One region of the Paenibacillus sp. E194 genome, then DNA from elsewhere that is predicted to be linked to it. Evidence: predicted binding sites of a transcription regulator. Region 1 holds the regulator's gene; the other holds the start of a gene.
What was found. Region 1 encodes Rex, which represses fermentation and respiration genes when NADH is low (regulators of the CRP and FNR family bind a similar motif). Its sites were predicted from a motif close to TTGTGAAATATTTCACAA; they were not measured.
Positions count from the first base shown of each region.

Region 2: the regulator Rex is predicted to act here: its motif matches at 4,034-4,051, upstream of AZ66_RS12905 (formate/nitrite transporter family protein).

Region 1 is NZ_JMDX01000097.1:9,433-17,410, forward strand. It holds gene AZ66_RS14925 (AAA family ATPase) at 1-781, opposite strand, end outside; gene AZ66_RS32695 (hypothetical protein) at 753-1,040, opposite strand; gene AZ66_RS32700 (hypothetical protein) at 1,043-1,315, opposite strand; gene AZ66_RS14935 (hypothetical protein) at 1,561-2,079, opposite strand; gene AZ66_RS14940 (amidohydrolase) at 2,095-3,405, opposite strand; gene AZ66_RS14945 (redox-sensing transcriptional repressor Rex) at 3,402-4,049, opposite strand; gene dinG (ATP-dependent DNA helicase DinG) at 4,066-6,936, opposite strand; gene AZ66_RS14955 (tetratricopeptide repeat protein) at 7,082-7,738, opposite strand; gene panD (aspartate 1-decarboxylase) at 7,943-7,978, opposite strand, start outside.
Region 2 is NZ_JMDX01000077.1:5,778-13,755, reverse strand. It holds gene AZ66_RS12920 (ABC transporter ATP-binding protein) at 1-423, opposite strand, end outside; gene AZ66_RS30565 (LytTR family transcriptional regulator DNA-binding domain-containing protein) at 687-1,955, opposite strand; purine riboswitch at 2,268-2,366, shown strand; gene AZ66_RS12910 (NAD(P)/FAD-dependent oxidoreductase) at 2,468-3,904, shown strand; gene AZ66_RS12905 (formate/nitrite transporter family protein) at 4,204-5,094, shown strand; gene AZ66_RS12900 (beta-N-acetylhexosaminidase) at 5,355-7,265, shown strand; gene AZ66_RS12890 (DMT family transporter) at 7,521-7,978, shown strand, end outside.

The DNA.
Region 1 (7,978 bases):
AAATATGCTTGCGTCCCTTCTTATCCGGCATATCTACTTGGATATGACGATCAAAACGGCCTGGGCGCAGCAATGCACTGTCCAGCATCTCTTTACGGTTCGTGGCTGCCATTACTAGAATGCGCGGCGACTCATCTGCATACAATCCGTCCATCTCCGTCAACAGCTGGTTGAGCGTCTGATCATACTCTTTTTGTTGCCCACCTTCACGCTTGCCGCCGATCACATCAATTTCATCAATGAAGATAACTGCATTTTGTTTTTTCTCTTTCTCTGCACGCTGTCTTGCTTCCTTGAACAGCTCTCGTACACGACCCGCTCCGACACCCACATACATTTCAACAAACTCACTGCCTGACACACCAATAAATATCGCATCAGCATAATGGGCAGATGCTTTCGCCATTAACGTTTTCCCCGTCCCTGGTGGGCCAGTTAACAATATCCCTTTCATAGGACGAATCCCGAATTTACGAATGTCATCTGGTCGAACCAGAAAATCAAGAGCTTCAATCAATTCATTCTTGGCTCTATCCTGCCCGCCAATACGATCGAAGCTCATTTCACTAATCTGATTATTGCCTTGCTTCGCACGCCCTGACGAACGCGCCAAGCCAGCTTGTCCTCTGCGATTTACAAAGAGCAGAAGAGCAGTAATCGCGGCAACTGCTGCGATGACCGGCCATATATTAACTCCAAGATAACTGACAAATAATATCGCTGGGATCACAATCCCTAATGCCAATTCCCAACTACGAACGGATTGCCGTTGCTTTTTCATTAGGCCATACCCCCACAGGCGATGCTTGCAAAGGAAGCAATACGGTTTTGCTTCCTTTCTCATCCTTGAGTTGAATATACACATATCGTGAATCCATTTCCGTGTGAATCTGAATACCTGAATTTTGCTGCTGCAGTTCCTTCAACCTAACAGGAATATCGCTGTATTTCTGATGTACCATTGCATCTGCAATGTCGAACATTGCACGTGACCATAACTTATCTATGAGCGGCGTGCTCTCATCATTCAAGTATTCCAATTTTACTTTTTCCCGTTCGAATTCTGTTGTAGCTCGTCTGATACTCGTTCAATTAGGCTGCTAATATTAGTGCCATCCTTGCTCTTCAGCTTCACTTGCAGCGCATCGGGATACCATTGAACATCATACTGCGTAATTTCAGCATGCTGCTTCAATATTCGTTCCACAGGCTGCTTCACGAAATTACGTTCATACAGTGTCCAACCTCCAAATAGTGCAACAGCTGTCGTGACCATAATGAGCAAAGTAGGCATGATTCGTATCTTTTTCGCCATGCTGAAACCTCCTGTTGCAAATATATATATCAATACCCCTAGTAAACTCTTTCTGATATATCAAGAGTATATCACATATGTCACTTCAACTATGGATGTAATGTGTACCATGATTGCCATCGAAATGGAGTTACTCCAACACAAAAAGCGCTGCTGCTTCGCATAGCGTACAATATGTACGTCTTATGCAAAGCAGCAGCGCTGCAAAATTGCCTATTACTCGTTATTAGCTAACATTGAATATGTTATTTATTAGGCAGCGTATAAACATCCCCTATTGAGGAACCATTCGCAAATGAATAGAAATGATAGAAGTAATGGACAACCCCTTGTTCATCTTTGCGTTTGACCAAAGCTTGCCATACGTATTGATCATCCTTATATGCTGGCGTAATGCGAATTACATCCGCATCCGGATATTGGGCTTCTATCTGGGCTTGAATCGTCTCTTTAGAGGTTGATTCAGCCATAGGTGTTACCTTATCAGGTAGTACCCACACGGTCTGCTCCTGACCATGTTCGTCAGTTCCCCGCACCATATATACGACTTGATCCCATACACCCTTCTCCACTTCTGTCACATTTACGAGCTTCACTGCTTCATTCGCCCGCTTTATTATTTCCGTTTCCTTGACCCGTTCGTCCTTATTGATGTATTGCACATACTGATAAGAGGCGAAGAACAATCCGACTAGAAATAAGAGAACGAGTACCGGAATCAACCATTTCCTATGCGATCTCCGGCGTACGCGTCTTCTCTGCATGAATTCTCCTCCTGCCTATCTTGCCAGCAAGCCATCAAAGCATTGCTGCGCCTCGCGAAGGATTCGTTCTTCATCCATCGTCAAGCATTCCCCATTCTTCACGACCTGCTTGCCGTCAACCCATACATGCTTGACATCTTTCGCAGACGCTGAATATACCATGTGAGATACCAAGTCGGTATGTGGTAGGAAATGAGGCTGATCAATATCTACCGCAACGAAGTCAGCCTTCATGCCTACTTCAAGCGCCCCAATATCGTCAAGGCGAATGGTCTGCGCACCATAGATCGTTCCCATGCGCAGTGCCTCTGCAGCAGGAACCGCAGTTGGATCGCCGGACACCCCTTTATGAATCAAGGCCGCTAGGCGAATTTCTTCGAACATATCCAGATTGTTGTTGCTTGCTGCACCGTCTGTACCCAAGGATACAACAACACCCGCACGCAGCATCTCAGGAACACGAGCGACACCGCTCGCAAGCTTCAGGTTGCTTCCTGGATTGTGGGACACCGCAACTTGATATTTCGCAAGCGTCTCAATCTCTTCGTCCGTCAAATGGACAGCATGCGCAACGAAGGAAGGACGCGAGAAGAATCCGAGCTTCTCCAAATGCGCAACCGGACGCAGTCCATAATCCTTCACGTTCTGTTCAACTTCTGCCTTTGTCTCTGACATATGTGTGTGTAATGGCAAATCCAGATCATGAGCAGCCTGTACGAAGCTCTCAATAAAGGCCGGAGGACAAGTATACGGAGCATGCGGCGCCATAATCGTGCGAATGCGGCCGTCTGCCTTTCCGTTCCAATCCTTCGCGAATTGAATCGCCTCGTTCAGCTTCTCGCGCTGTACATCCTCTGGGCATAAGCCAATCGCACCGCGCATAAGCGATGCACGGATACCGGATTGCTCACATACCTTCGCTACTTCGTCCATGTAGTCATACATATCTACGAAGGTTGTTGTACCGCCCTTCAGCATTTCGATCACAGACAGAGCTGTTCCCCAATAGACATCATTAGCCGTGAACTTGCCTTCCATTGGCCACATTTTCTCCTGCAGCCATGTCTGAAGCGCCAAGTCATCACCATACCCTCGTAGCAGCGACATTGCAGCATGCCCATGTGTATTAACAAGGCCGGGAATGAAAAATAGACCTTTGCCGTCGATGATTTCAGCATCAACTGCTGCATATTGCTCCGGCAGCTCCGATCCAATATGAACAATGCGATCGTTCTCTACAACCATGAAACCATGAATGGAGGACTTCTTCGCACTTGAAGATAAATCGGCGAACATGCCATTTTTAATAATGATTCGGTGTGTCATTCGGCGGGTACTTCCTTTCCATTATCAGATAAATAATAGGCCAAACTGAACAAATCCGTTGTAAAATCGGCAGTATGCACACGGATATTCGAAGGAACCCTCAAAATGACAGGCGCAAAGTTCAAGATCGCTTCTACTCCCGCCTCTACAAATTGATCAGCTACATACTGAGCCTCTGTAGCAGGAACCGTGATAATCCCGATGCGGATTTGCTTCTCGCGTACCGTCGTAATTAAGTCAGACATAGGCTGAACTTTCAGGTTATTTATCTCGGTATTGATTTTGGATTCCTGTGCATCGAACACTGCAACAATCTTCATATTATCTTTCAAGTATACGGTGTAATTACAGAGTGCGTGACCTAATTTACCTGCACCGACCAATCCAACATGGATAACTTGATCCAGTTTCAAAATATGTCTGATTTGTTGAATCAAATACGATACATCATACCCAATGCCCTTGCGGCCAAAGTCGCCGAAATACGCTAGATCCTTCCGAATTTGCGCAGGATTCAAGTTCAGCTTCTGTCCCAAATCTTGAGAAGAAACTGTGAGTACTTCTCGCTGCTTTAATTCCAATAGATGACGTAAATACACGGGTAATCGCCGAACGACAGCTTCTGATATCTTTAGTGCTTTCATTCTGAACAAGCCCCTCTCATCGCTCTCCAATGCCTCTTTGATTATGGTCTAGCCACGTATCAATACGTGGTACAAGTTGTTCTGTTGCCATATGCTCCATTTTTGGGCCAGGCAGCGAGTAAAGAAAATGTTTGCCGTAGCTTGTCTCTATTACACGAGTGTCATAAATGATGACAATTCCCTTATCCTGCGTCGTACGCACAAGGCGGCCGAATCCTTGCTTGAAGCGAATTACAGCCTGTGGTACGGAATATTTGCGGAATGGATTCTGATTCATCCGCTTCAGCCGATCGCACTTCGCTTCCACGAGTGGATGATTCGGTGGCTGGAATGGCAGTCGTACAATCGCAAGACATGTCAACGCATCTCCTGGAATATCAACGCCTTCCCAGAAGCTGCTCGTTCCTAGCAGGACTGAATTCGGCTGATCTCGGAATCGGCGTGTCAGCTTGCTTCGGTTGCCGCTGTCAATCCCTTGTCCAAGCACTTGAATGCCATGCAGGCTAAGCGCCTCCTTCAGCGGTTCATACACATCCCGCAGCATGCGGTATGACGTGAATAAGACAAGCATACGTCCTTCTGTTACCTTGGCTACATCAGCCAAGGACTGCATCAGCGTCGAGTTAAACTTGGCATCTGATGCTCCCTTCACACTAGGGAAGTCACGCGGGATGACAACAAGTGCTTGCTCCCGGTAGTTGAACGGCGACGGGAGTATGACCGTATTTAGACGACCATCCCGCTGCGCATCCTTCAAGCCAAGCTGTTCAGCTACGAATTGGAATGATTTATCAACGGACAATGTAGCAGAAGTTAAGATTACGCTCTTCTTCGGCTCGAAGAAGTATCGCTTCAGCGCTTCGCTTACATCGACAGGGACCGCATACATTTGCATTGATTTATGCTTGTATTGGAGATTGCCCTCCATCCAGTACACGGTATCCGCATCCTTGCCTTGCATAAATTCACGGAATTCATCGCGAAGCTGCCCTATGTCCTTGAATAAACCTGTCACATCAGCCGTAACGCCCTGCACTTCATCATCATCATAATCCTTCCATTCATTGACGAGCTTCTCCCCCGAACGAACAATATCACTTAAACGCGTGTGAATATCGCCTTCGAGCTCCGATACGGAGCTCCATCCATCAGGACGATTGCCAGATGGCAGCCGGAGAACAGCTTGCCCGCCTTCCGCCTGCCCCGCTTCATTCATGGAAGGAAGCATTTGATAGAGCAGCTCATGCAGCCGATCCCATTGATCCTTAACATCAACAAGCTGTGTTAACAGCTTCTCGATCCCTTCAGCCCATACGAGCGCTTTTTCATTGCCTGACAAGCGAAGACGCTGCTGCAACAATACAAGCGCACCATTTTTGCTGTCTTTGAACAATTGGGTCAGCGGATGAATGAGTGAAAAATATTGCAAGTGAATGCCTAAATGTTTGCCTGCCGTTTCTTCGAAGTGATGTGCTTCGTCTACGACAAGCTGCTCGTATGCGGGGAGCAAACGATGCTCCGCAATCACGTCCGTAAACAATAGGGAGTGATTCGTTATAATAATGTCCGATAAATTCGCATCATTCTTCGCCCGGTGGTAGAAGCACCGACGGAACCAAGGACATGCGCGATTCAGACAGGAATCACTATCACTGGCAACGGTATCCCAGAAGTCTGCACCCTTATGAACGAAATGCAGTTCTTCGTCATCTCCATGCTCCGTCTGACTGAGCCACACCAGCATTTGAGCAGCTGTCAAACTATCATCGCGTGCATGTACATACTCTCTATTACTTATTTTATGTTCAAATTTTCTCAAACACAAATAGTGACTGCGGCCTTTTAATACGGATGCCTTAAATGGAACCGGCACAATCTTCTCCAAGAGCGGCAAATCACGCTGTCTCAGCTGTTCTTGCAGATTGATTGTGTGTGTGCTAACAATCACTTTGCTCTCTTGAGAAACACTCTGATATATGGATGGCAGCAAGTACCCAAGCGACTTGCCGGTACCAGTTCCCGCTTCGATTAGCAGGTGATGCTCTTGTTCGAAGCACTCCATCACTTCATTGAACATCTGCTCCTGCGATTCGCGCGGCTCATAATTGTCCAATTGGCTTGCCAGATTCGTCTTGACCTGATCCAGGAACTGGGCGAAGGTAACCCCCTTAAGCGGGTTCTCTGCTGAAGAATCACGCGGCGCCTCCGTCTCTGTCCAATCCGCTTGCTTCAACGTCAATTGGCGGAACGGATAATACCCTTCTTCTTCTGTCCAATCAGACACCTCGCGCTCCTGAAGCTTCTCTGCGAGCAACCACTTCAAGTCCCGCTCCTCTTGATCGCCAAAGACATCAACGACGCGCTGTAGCGTCAACAACGGAAGCTGGTCAATCGCTTCTAAGCAGCGAATAAATATATCTGCTGTCGCCCTCGCATCACTATCTGCTTGGTGTGGCCGATCATGAACAATTCCCATCTCATGTGATACAGAGCCAAGCTGGAAGGAAGGCAGCGATGGAAAGAGGATGCGAAGCAGCTCAATTGTATCTAATATACGACCCGTGAACGGCAAATATCCTGTCTGTTCCAACGCCCTGCATAGGAATTGATAATCGAAGGCCACATTATGGCCGACCAGTACGACATCCCCTAACAAAGGAACAAGCCCCGTCATGGCATCATCAATATCCGGAGCATCCTTCACATCTTCCTCGGTAATGCCAGTGAGCTGCGATATAAATTCCGGTATGGGAACAGTTGGCCGCACAAGCGTATGATATTCGTGTTCTATCTTCAAATCATGGCCAAGAATAACCAGACCAATTTGAATTATTTCATCGTTCGGCTGACTGCCGGTCGTCTCAAAATCCAAAACAGCAAATCTCATCTCAATAGCTTTCCTCTCACAATTTCTGTTCTTAGCATAACAGATGTTTGGGCGTTTGGAAATGACTAGAGGGAAACATCTGTGCGTATTTTTTCCACACAGACGTTCCCCTCAGATGTCATGAATCATTGATATTACATGCATGTTATTGGATATGCATCATGTGCTCGCCGCCGAGTTCAAAATGGCCATTTTTGGACTGGCATACCTTCAAATTCATAATCGGTTCCGGCAGAGCCGGATCCCATTCATGCGCTTTCAGGAAGCATGCTTCTGCCTGTGCAAACTGATGCTGCTTCGCATGAATGCAGCCAAGCGCATTGCAGGCAATCGCCTTCATGCTGTTGTTGTCAGTCAATGGTATGATAAGTTGAAAATGATGTCCTGCTTCCTGACAATTCCCTAAATGCAAGTGCGACATCGCCAAATATGCGCGCACCTCGATATTCTCCGGCTGATTCTTAGCCGCCTGTTCCAAAAACAAAACTGCTTCCTTATACATCATGAGCAAATAATACCCCTGACCCCGTTGATAGGGATCCCCATAGTCCGGAATGGCTATTTTGCTCTCCTTCACTGGGCATGGCTGTACGAGTACTGAGCTTCCCTTACCTACTTTGGGCCTTAACAATGACAGACGCTCTTCGAAGCGCAGCCACTCCTCCACAATATGGTCACTCATGGAGCGAAGTAGCGACACTTGATGATCGAGTTCCTGTTTTTGCTTTCCCTTCGCATGCGGGTATTGAGCAATCACTTCATCCAACAGTTCATTCATGGTCTCGAATACATGTTGCAGCACGATTCCATCCCACCTTCACAAGTGTTGCGTATCGTTGTCTTATCGGCTCACGTTCATTGTGTGTCTCACAGCTAAGTTTCATTCGGTGCTCCAACGATTCCCGTGCGCTGGCTTCCGTTGTCAGTGAAGCAGAGCAGCAATACGTCCTGTATGGTAGCGCAAGCAAGTAATTCGTCCATAAATCATGCCCCTAATCGAAATGCATTAACGAATGGTTGAATGCTCTTCTGTTAGATTCAT
Region 2 (7,978 bases), on a different contig from region 1:
CTTCATCCCTTTGGACAACTGTTTAACAGCCGTTTTGCGTTCATTCGTTAAGTTAACCTGCTCCAGCGCTTCCTGTACTCGGCTCGTTGGCACATTATACAACTTGCAGAACAATACAAGATTGTCTTCAATGGTGAGCCGATCGTACAAGGTACTGTTATCCGTTAATATGCCGATGCGAGATAGATGCTGCTGGCGTTCCGAATCCTTCATCTTTGCGATGTCTACGCCAAATACGCGGGCTGTGCCTGACGTAGGAAGCAGTTGACCAGTCAGTATCTTAACGGTTGTCGTCTTGCCGGAGCCGCTAGGTCCCAGAAATCCGAAGATTTCACCGCGTTCAATTGTGAAGTCAATTGGCTTGATGGCTTGCTTATTGCCGAATGTCTTGGTCATTGCTCTCACTTCGATAATTGGTTCCATGTGAGTCACCCTCGCTTTATATAAATGATATTGTGTACGATGTGAATGCCGGAGCCGCTATTATTCGCTTGCGGCTGAGTCGGCTCATTGCTGCGTTGCTGTCCCTGTCGACATCCTTATCGTATCGCGAAAGGGTGATCACCACCTCAAAAACCCCGCGAAGAGAGTGCTCCAGAGGTTGAATGGAGCATTTCGCGGGGGGAATGGAACCAATGAGAGAGTGGATAATACAGCTTTTCCTGATGAATGGCGCAGATGATGAATTATCCGATCCCCATAATGGCCTTCATTTCTTCATATTTATTCTTGGAGAGTGGTACCTTGCTCTTATTCTCATCATCGAGCACAAGGCTGTAGCTGTTGCGCGACCAAATAATGACCTCGCGTACACGCTGCAGGTTGACCAAGTAAGAACGGTGGCAGCGGAAAAATCCGAATGCCTTAAGCTTGCGCTCCAGTTCCATCAGCGTCATTGTACAGGGGAGGGAACCCGAATGCATATGAAGCTGGGAAGCCCCGTCTTGGCTTTCAATATAATTCAGTTCCAGTGGATCGATAAGCACGATTTTGTCTTCGATGCGCGCTGGAATCTTATCGAAGCTGATTTGAGGGACGAAGCGTTGTCCAGCTGCAGCGGATTCAGGCTCATCCTCTTCGTTCTCAGCGGCTTGTATTGTGGACTTCTTGTCCTTAGTTGATGGTTTTGATGGTTGGCTGCTAACATCTTTATTTAGAGACTCCGTCGTTCTGGTGCCTTCTTGTCCACCATCTTCAGCTTCCGCCACGAACACCTGCTGTTCAGCATCGCTTGTATGCCCATGCGCTTCAAATATCTCGACTTCCTGAAGTGTTCCTGCTACAGGCACCTCATCCTCAATAATAACGGACTTGAAGCCCGATGGTGTTAAGCGAACGACATGATTGGTCATCGTAAGCGCGCTTTCTAAGGAAGGTACGGTCATGAAGATTGAAGCGCCTTCTTCGCACATAGTGTTGATCCATTGCCGAAGCAGGTAGCTGCTCTCTAAGTCCATGTGGAATTCGGGATCCTCGATGACGATTAGTTCCGGACGATGTGCGGCGGCTCTTGCCAAGTGGAATCGGCGCTGCTCAGATAGCGTACATTTGCCAAGCGGCGTATTCACGCACTCATGTAGACTGGTTAGCTTCAATAGCTGCTCAAGTCGATCTTTATGGTAGGCTCCATACATCTTCATATAGAAGATAAGGGCATCCTTCGGTGTTAATCGCTCGTAGAGGGGATCGCCCTGCCGAATCCAGCCGATTTTGGTGGCGAGTGAGGCAGAAGAGAGTGGCACTCCACGCCAGGTTACACTGCCGGCAGAGGGCTTAGCGCGATTCATAAGCAGATCGATAATTAACTGTCCCGTAATATGGTTGCTTTGCACTGCAGTGCATTGTCCGGGATGTATTTGTACGCTCAGCGCGTCTAAAAGAGTGGAATTGCCCTTCGTCACATATAACTTATCAATAATAAGTCCTTCCCCGTAGGGGGGTTCCTGCGCGTTCATACGCGAACCTCCAATCAGTATGCCTATTCATTGGTGTGAGTTAGATCATATAGGTAAATGATATATCGAGAACCTAGATTTGGGTAGATGCTAACCTGACTAACGATGTATTTACCCTTCTATGGTAAGAAACCCCTCAAAGGGGATTTGTATTAATGTTCGGATTTTACCTGTCTAACTATCTACTATAATGGAATGAAATGATATTTAAAAATAATTTACGAACATTGGGCGTAAACAGCGTTGACTTGTTCGCCAAATTCCGATACAATAAGGTTGTTCCCACAGAAGTGGGTGGCAAGGATTGATTGGCCATTTTTTGTTTATCCTGTTCGTATATCCCAGAGATAAGGTCTAGGGGTCTCTACCAGGAGCCGTAAATTCCTGACTACGAGTAGGTATGCTTTGGCATACCTGAACGTAACGGGATATTTTTTTTGCCCAAAATGGGTGTAGGCTCATCGGATAGAAGAGAAATAGACCGAGACATCGTGAGCATCGAGGAGGAAACAATGAGTAAATATGATGTAATTGTTGTAGGAGCAGGTCCGGCCGGTATTTTCACTTGTTATGAATTATCTTTGAAGGCACCGCAATTGAAGGTTTTGCTTGTAGATAAGGGACATGATATTTATCGCCGCAACTGTCCGATTTTGGAGGAGAAGATTCAGAAGTGTCCTCCAGCGGCAGGGAAGAAGGACTTTGCTGGCTGTCTTCCAGCTTGTTCGATTACGAACGGCTTCGGTGGAGCAGGGGCATATAGTGATGGGAAATTTAACGTAACTACAGAGTTCGGAGGTTGGCTGACAGACTTCTTGCCAGCTTCGCAAGTACTGGACTTGATTAAATATGTAGATGCAATCAACTTGGAGCACGGAGCGACGACGGACATTACCGATCCAACGACAGAAACGGTTCGCCGTATTGAGCAGCTTGGATATTCTGCTGGCTTGAAGCTGCTTCGCGCACAAGTTCGACATCTGGGCACTGAGCAGAACTTGGAGATTTTGAAATCCATTTATGAATATTTGAAGACTCGTATCGATATGGCCTATAAGACCGAAGTAGCGGATCTGATTACAGAGAAGCAGGATGGACGCCATATTGTGAAGGGGATTGAACTGAAGAGCGGCGAGAAGCATGAAGCGGATCAAGTGGTCATCGTACCAGGACGTGACGGTTCTGCGTGGCTGACGGAGATATTGAAGAAGCGCCGCTTGAAAATGTACAACAACCAAGTGGATGTTGGGGTGCGTGTGGAGACATCGGATATCGTCATGCGCGAAATCAACGAGCACCTGTATGAAGGGAAATTCGTGTTCAACACGTCTGTCGGCACACAAGTGCGTACCTTCTGCAGCAATCCATCTGGCCATGTCGTGGTCGAGAACCACAGTGGGATCATGTGTGCCAACGGGCACTCCTACAAGGATCCGAAGCTTGGTTCTGCGAATACGAACTTTGCATTGCTTGTCTCGCACAAGTTCACGGAACCGTTCGACAAGCCGAATGAATACGCTCGTGAAATCTGCAAGCGTGCGAATGATTTGTCCGGAGGTGGGATTATCGTTCAGAAGTATGGGGATATCATTCGAGGTCGCCGTTCTACAGAGAAGCGCATCGAAGAAGGATTCTTGGAGCCTACCTTGAAAGAAGCTGTTGCTGGAGATTTAGGTCTTGTTCTTCCGTATAATACGATGAAGAGTCTTATCGAAATGGTTGAAGCGCTTGATCGCGTAACACCAGGCATCGCTTCTGAACATACGTTATTCTATGGGGTAGAGGCGAAATTCTACTCCGCTCGCCCGAAGCTGGACACGACGTTGGAATCCGAAATTGATGGCTTATACTGCGGTGGAGACGGCGCGGGCATTACGCGTGGACTCGCACAAGCGGGTGCTGCAGGTGTACACATTGCACGGAGCATTGTTGCTAAGCGCGGCGCATAATTTCACATTGCAGGTCAACAACATATACAGCTTATGGCCAGTGAGTCGATTGTGCGACTTACTGGCTTTTTTGCGTAGATCGGTCATGCACGGGGTTATACGCAAAATGGACAATATTTGAAGGGTACTTTGTGATAAATTGCACAACATCGGATTTGGGGCTCCGTTACAATGAATTTGCAACCTGTTCAGCTGACATTCCAACTGGAATTATTCGTACTGAGTAGGTGCGGATGGGGTGTGGGTCTTGGAAATGATGGGGCTTGCATCTGAATAATCATAAGCAGGAGGTTATATCGATGTCAGGTTATTTGAAGCCGCAGCAAATTGCGGAAGCGACAGTAGATACCGGAACGATTAAGGCGAAGAACCCATTGTCCGCCATGATGATTCTAGGATTCCTTGCCGGCGCATTTATTGCGCTTGGTTATCTCTTATATATACGTGTAACAGCTGGAGCGCCTGCGGAATGGGGAAGCATCAACAGCTTAATCGGAGCGGCACTGTTCCCGGTCGGTCTTATTCTTACCTTACTAGCAGGCGGTGAGCTGCTGACAGGGAACATGATGGCCGTACCACTTGCTCGGATGAAGGGACGTATATCGACCACGGAGGCTATTCGCAATATTGTCGTCATTACGATTGCCAACTTCTTAGGAGCGCTGTTTGTGGCATACTTCTTCGGTCATGTGGTTGGTTTGACTGGCTCCGGTGTTTATTTGCAGAAGACAGTAGATGTTGCTGCGCATAAGCTAGACGATAGTTTCATTCAAGCCTTTGTCAGTGGGATTGGCTGCAACTGGTTAGTTGCACTTGCGGTATGGCTCTCCTATGGAGCGAAGAGCTTCAGCGGGAAGATCATGGGGATATGGTTCCCAACGATGGCATTCGTTGCGATTGGTTTCCAGCACGTTGTAGCAAATATGTTCGTAATTCCGGCTGCGATCTTTGAGGGTCATTTTAGCTGGGGACAATATATGACGAACTTCGTACCGGTATGGCTAGGTAACTTGGTTGGAGGAGTCGTGTTCGTTGCAGGGGCTTACTATATGGTATATTTGCGTTCGCAGCAAGATCAGAAGCAGGCAGCTGAAGCAGGTGTATCATCAAACGTATCAACGAATATGCAGGGAGCGGGAAATTCAAGCAAGGTGGCCTCGTCAGGAAGTGCAAGTGCACCTGTCCATTAGAGGTATTGGGATTAGAGAATGCCAAGTGATGTTGAAAAAGAAGATAGGTAAGGTCTAGTCCATCGAGGCTCGGCCTTTTTTGCGTCATCGATATGACGTTTTTTTCATAGGAATTCACGGGCTTGTCACTTTCGCAGGGGATAGATGTGGTAAACTACGGGTGACAAATTTATTTCTGCATTTCGCATTCTATAAAAAGATACCGATACCTCGCTGTATCTGTAAGCGTATCCAACTAACTCGTGGGGAGGGATCTGGCTGTGAAGTTGCATTTTACGGGCAGTATCGAACATGTATTACCAGGGATTCTCGAATTGAAGTCATTATTGAAGGTGGAAGTGGGGACAGAAGGCACTACAGTCCGCGTAGAGCAGGGAGAGGGATCGCTTCGTGCCGCATGGGATGGTACAGAAGGCTTGATCCGCTATGAGTCGGATATTCATTTCTTCCGTGCACTGGGCTTGTTCGTTGAGCAACTGCGCAAGGGGCAGCCATTCGATATTACAGAGCATCCGCAATTCACGTATAACGGAACGATGATTGATGCATCTCGGAACGCAGTTCCGAATGTACATATGATGAAGCAGACGCTGCGCTCAATGGCGTTAATGGGCTTGAACGGCGCAATGATATATACCGAAGATACGTATGAGGTTCCAGGTCGTCCGTATTTTGGCTACATGCGCGGACGCTATACCGCGGAGGAACTCTATGAGATTGACCAGTATGCCGCGTTATTCGGAATTGAGGTAGTGGCATGCATCCAGACACTTGGTCACTTGGCGCAGGCGCTGAAGTGGGACTATGCGAATGAGATGAAAGATACGGAGGACGTCCTTCTTGTAGGAGAAGAGGACACCTATCGACTCATTGAGGATATGATTGTAGCGTCAACGAAGCCGCTGCGTTCCAAGCGCATTCACATCGGGATGGATGAGGCGTTCGGGCTTGGTCTAGGTAAATATATGCACAAGCATGGCTTCCGCGAACGGTTCGATATTATGAACGAGCATTTGGCGCGTGTATTGGGAATTACGAGCAAGCATGGCCTTACGCCGATGATGTGGAGTGATATGTACTTCCACCTGCTTATGAAAAACGGCGGTCACTATTATGATCTCGACATTAACTTCTCGAATGAAGTTGTTAACCAAATTCCGAAGGGCGTACAATTCGTCTACTGGGATTACTACCATGATGATCAAGGCTTCTATGAGGAATTTATCGAGAAGCATCGCCAACTGGGCTCTGATCCGGTATTCGCTGGCGGCGTCTGGGTATGGGGTGCGATGAGTCCGAACTACGGGAAGACGTGGCAGAATACGAATCCCGCGCTGCTTGCCTGCAAGTCGAAGGGCATTAAGGAAGTGTTCGCGACAGCATGGGGCGACAACGGGCAGGAGACGAATCATATGACAATTCTGCCAGGCTTGCAATTGTTCGCTGAGCATGGCTATACCGAAGGGGAAGTCGATGAAGCGAAGATGAAGGAACGCTTCCAGCTGTGCACCGGACAGAGCTTCGATGATTACTGGCAGCTCACTTACTTGGATGAGACACCGGGTGTAACGAAGAACAACATGCACGGTTCGAACGGTTCGAAGTTCCTGTTGTTCCAAGACACATTGATCGGGTTGTTTGATATCTATTTGACAGAAGAGCTGGAGTCGCAACTGCCGAAGCATTACAGTGAGCTTGCTGGACGCCTCGTGGCTGCACGTGACAATACCGCAGGAGATCATGCGCTCGTGTTTGATATGTATGCGAAGTTGTCCAAGGCTGTTGGCGCAAAGTCGATGCTTGGCGTGCAGGTCACGCGCGCGTACCAGAATGGTGATAAGGATGAGCTTCGCCGCATTGCAGCTGATGTCATTCCGTCCGTTCGTCCGCTGGTCGATGAAGCGCGCAAGGCGCATCGTGCATTATGGATGGCGACAAGCAAGCCATTCGGCTGGGAAGTGCTCGACAGCCGCTATGGTACCGTGCTTGCACGGCTGCAGTCGGCGGAAGATCGGATTCTCGACTTCGTGGAAGGCCGCGTAGATCGCTTGGAGGAGCTTGATGCAGAACGTCTGCCATTCTACAGTGATGATCCAGTGGCGGGGGATCGCGTAGCGCATCAGCCGTTCTTCCATCGCATGGTGACGGGTACCGTGTTCTCGGCAATCTAATGTCGTCAGGCAGCGAAGTCAATGGGATTCAAATACCTTATCGTGCTTGCAGGAGACATGTGCAAGGTTCGATGGCAAGCACGATGCTGCTACAGCGAACTATGGTAATAGTCTGCTGTATACAGCAGCGAGGGGGCCCGGTCGGTTACGACCCGGGTTTTCTTGTTGTTGCGGTGCTAGGCATGATCGAGCTTCACCTTTTATACTATGTGAAATCGGATGATGGAAGATATCTGCTGCAAAGGAGATGCTAGCTTGGCTATATACGCCCTCCTGCTAGTTATTGCTTCAGCCTTCGCGCATGCAGCTTGGAATATGTTCGCGAAGCGGAGCATTCATAAGGAATCCTTTTTATTTTGCTTACATGGGTTGGCAACCGTCGTGTTCATGCCATTCTTCATCCATGATCTTGTGATCATGCACTGGACTTGGACGAATGGCTTGCTGCTTGTTGTGTCCTTACTGCTGCAAGGGATATATCTTTGGCTCGTATCCAAGGCCTATCAGATTGGGGATCTGTCCAAGGTATACCCGATGATGCGTGGAACGGCCGCACTCATTGTGCCAATTGTTAGTGTGGCGCTATACCAAGAGAGCCTGTCTCTTGTTGGCTGGCTCGGCTGGCTGCTCATTGTTGGAGGCTTGTTCGCACTTAGCGGCATGTTCTCCTCGAAGGAGCCGCGTGACAGGACATGGTGGCTTACCTTGGCAAT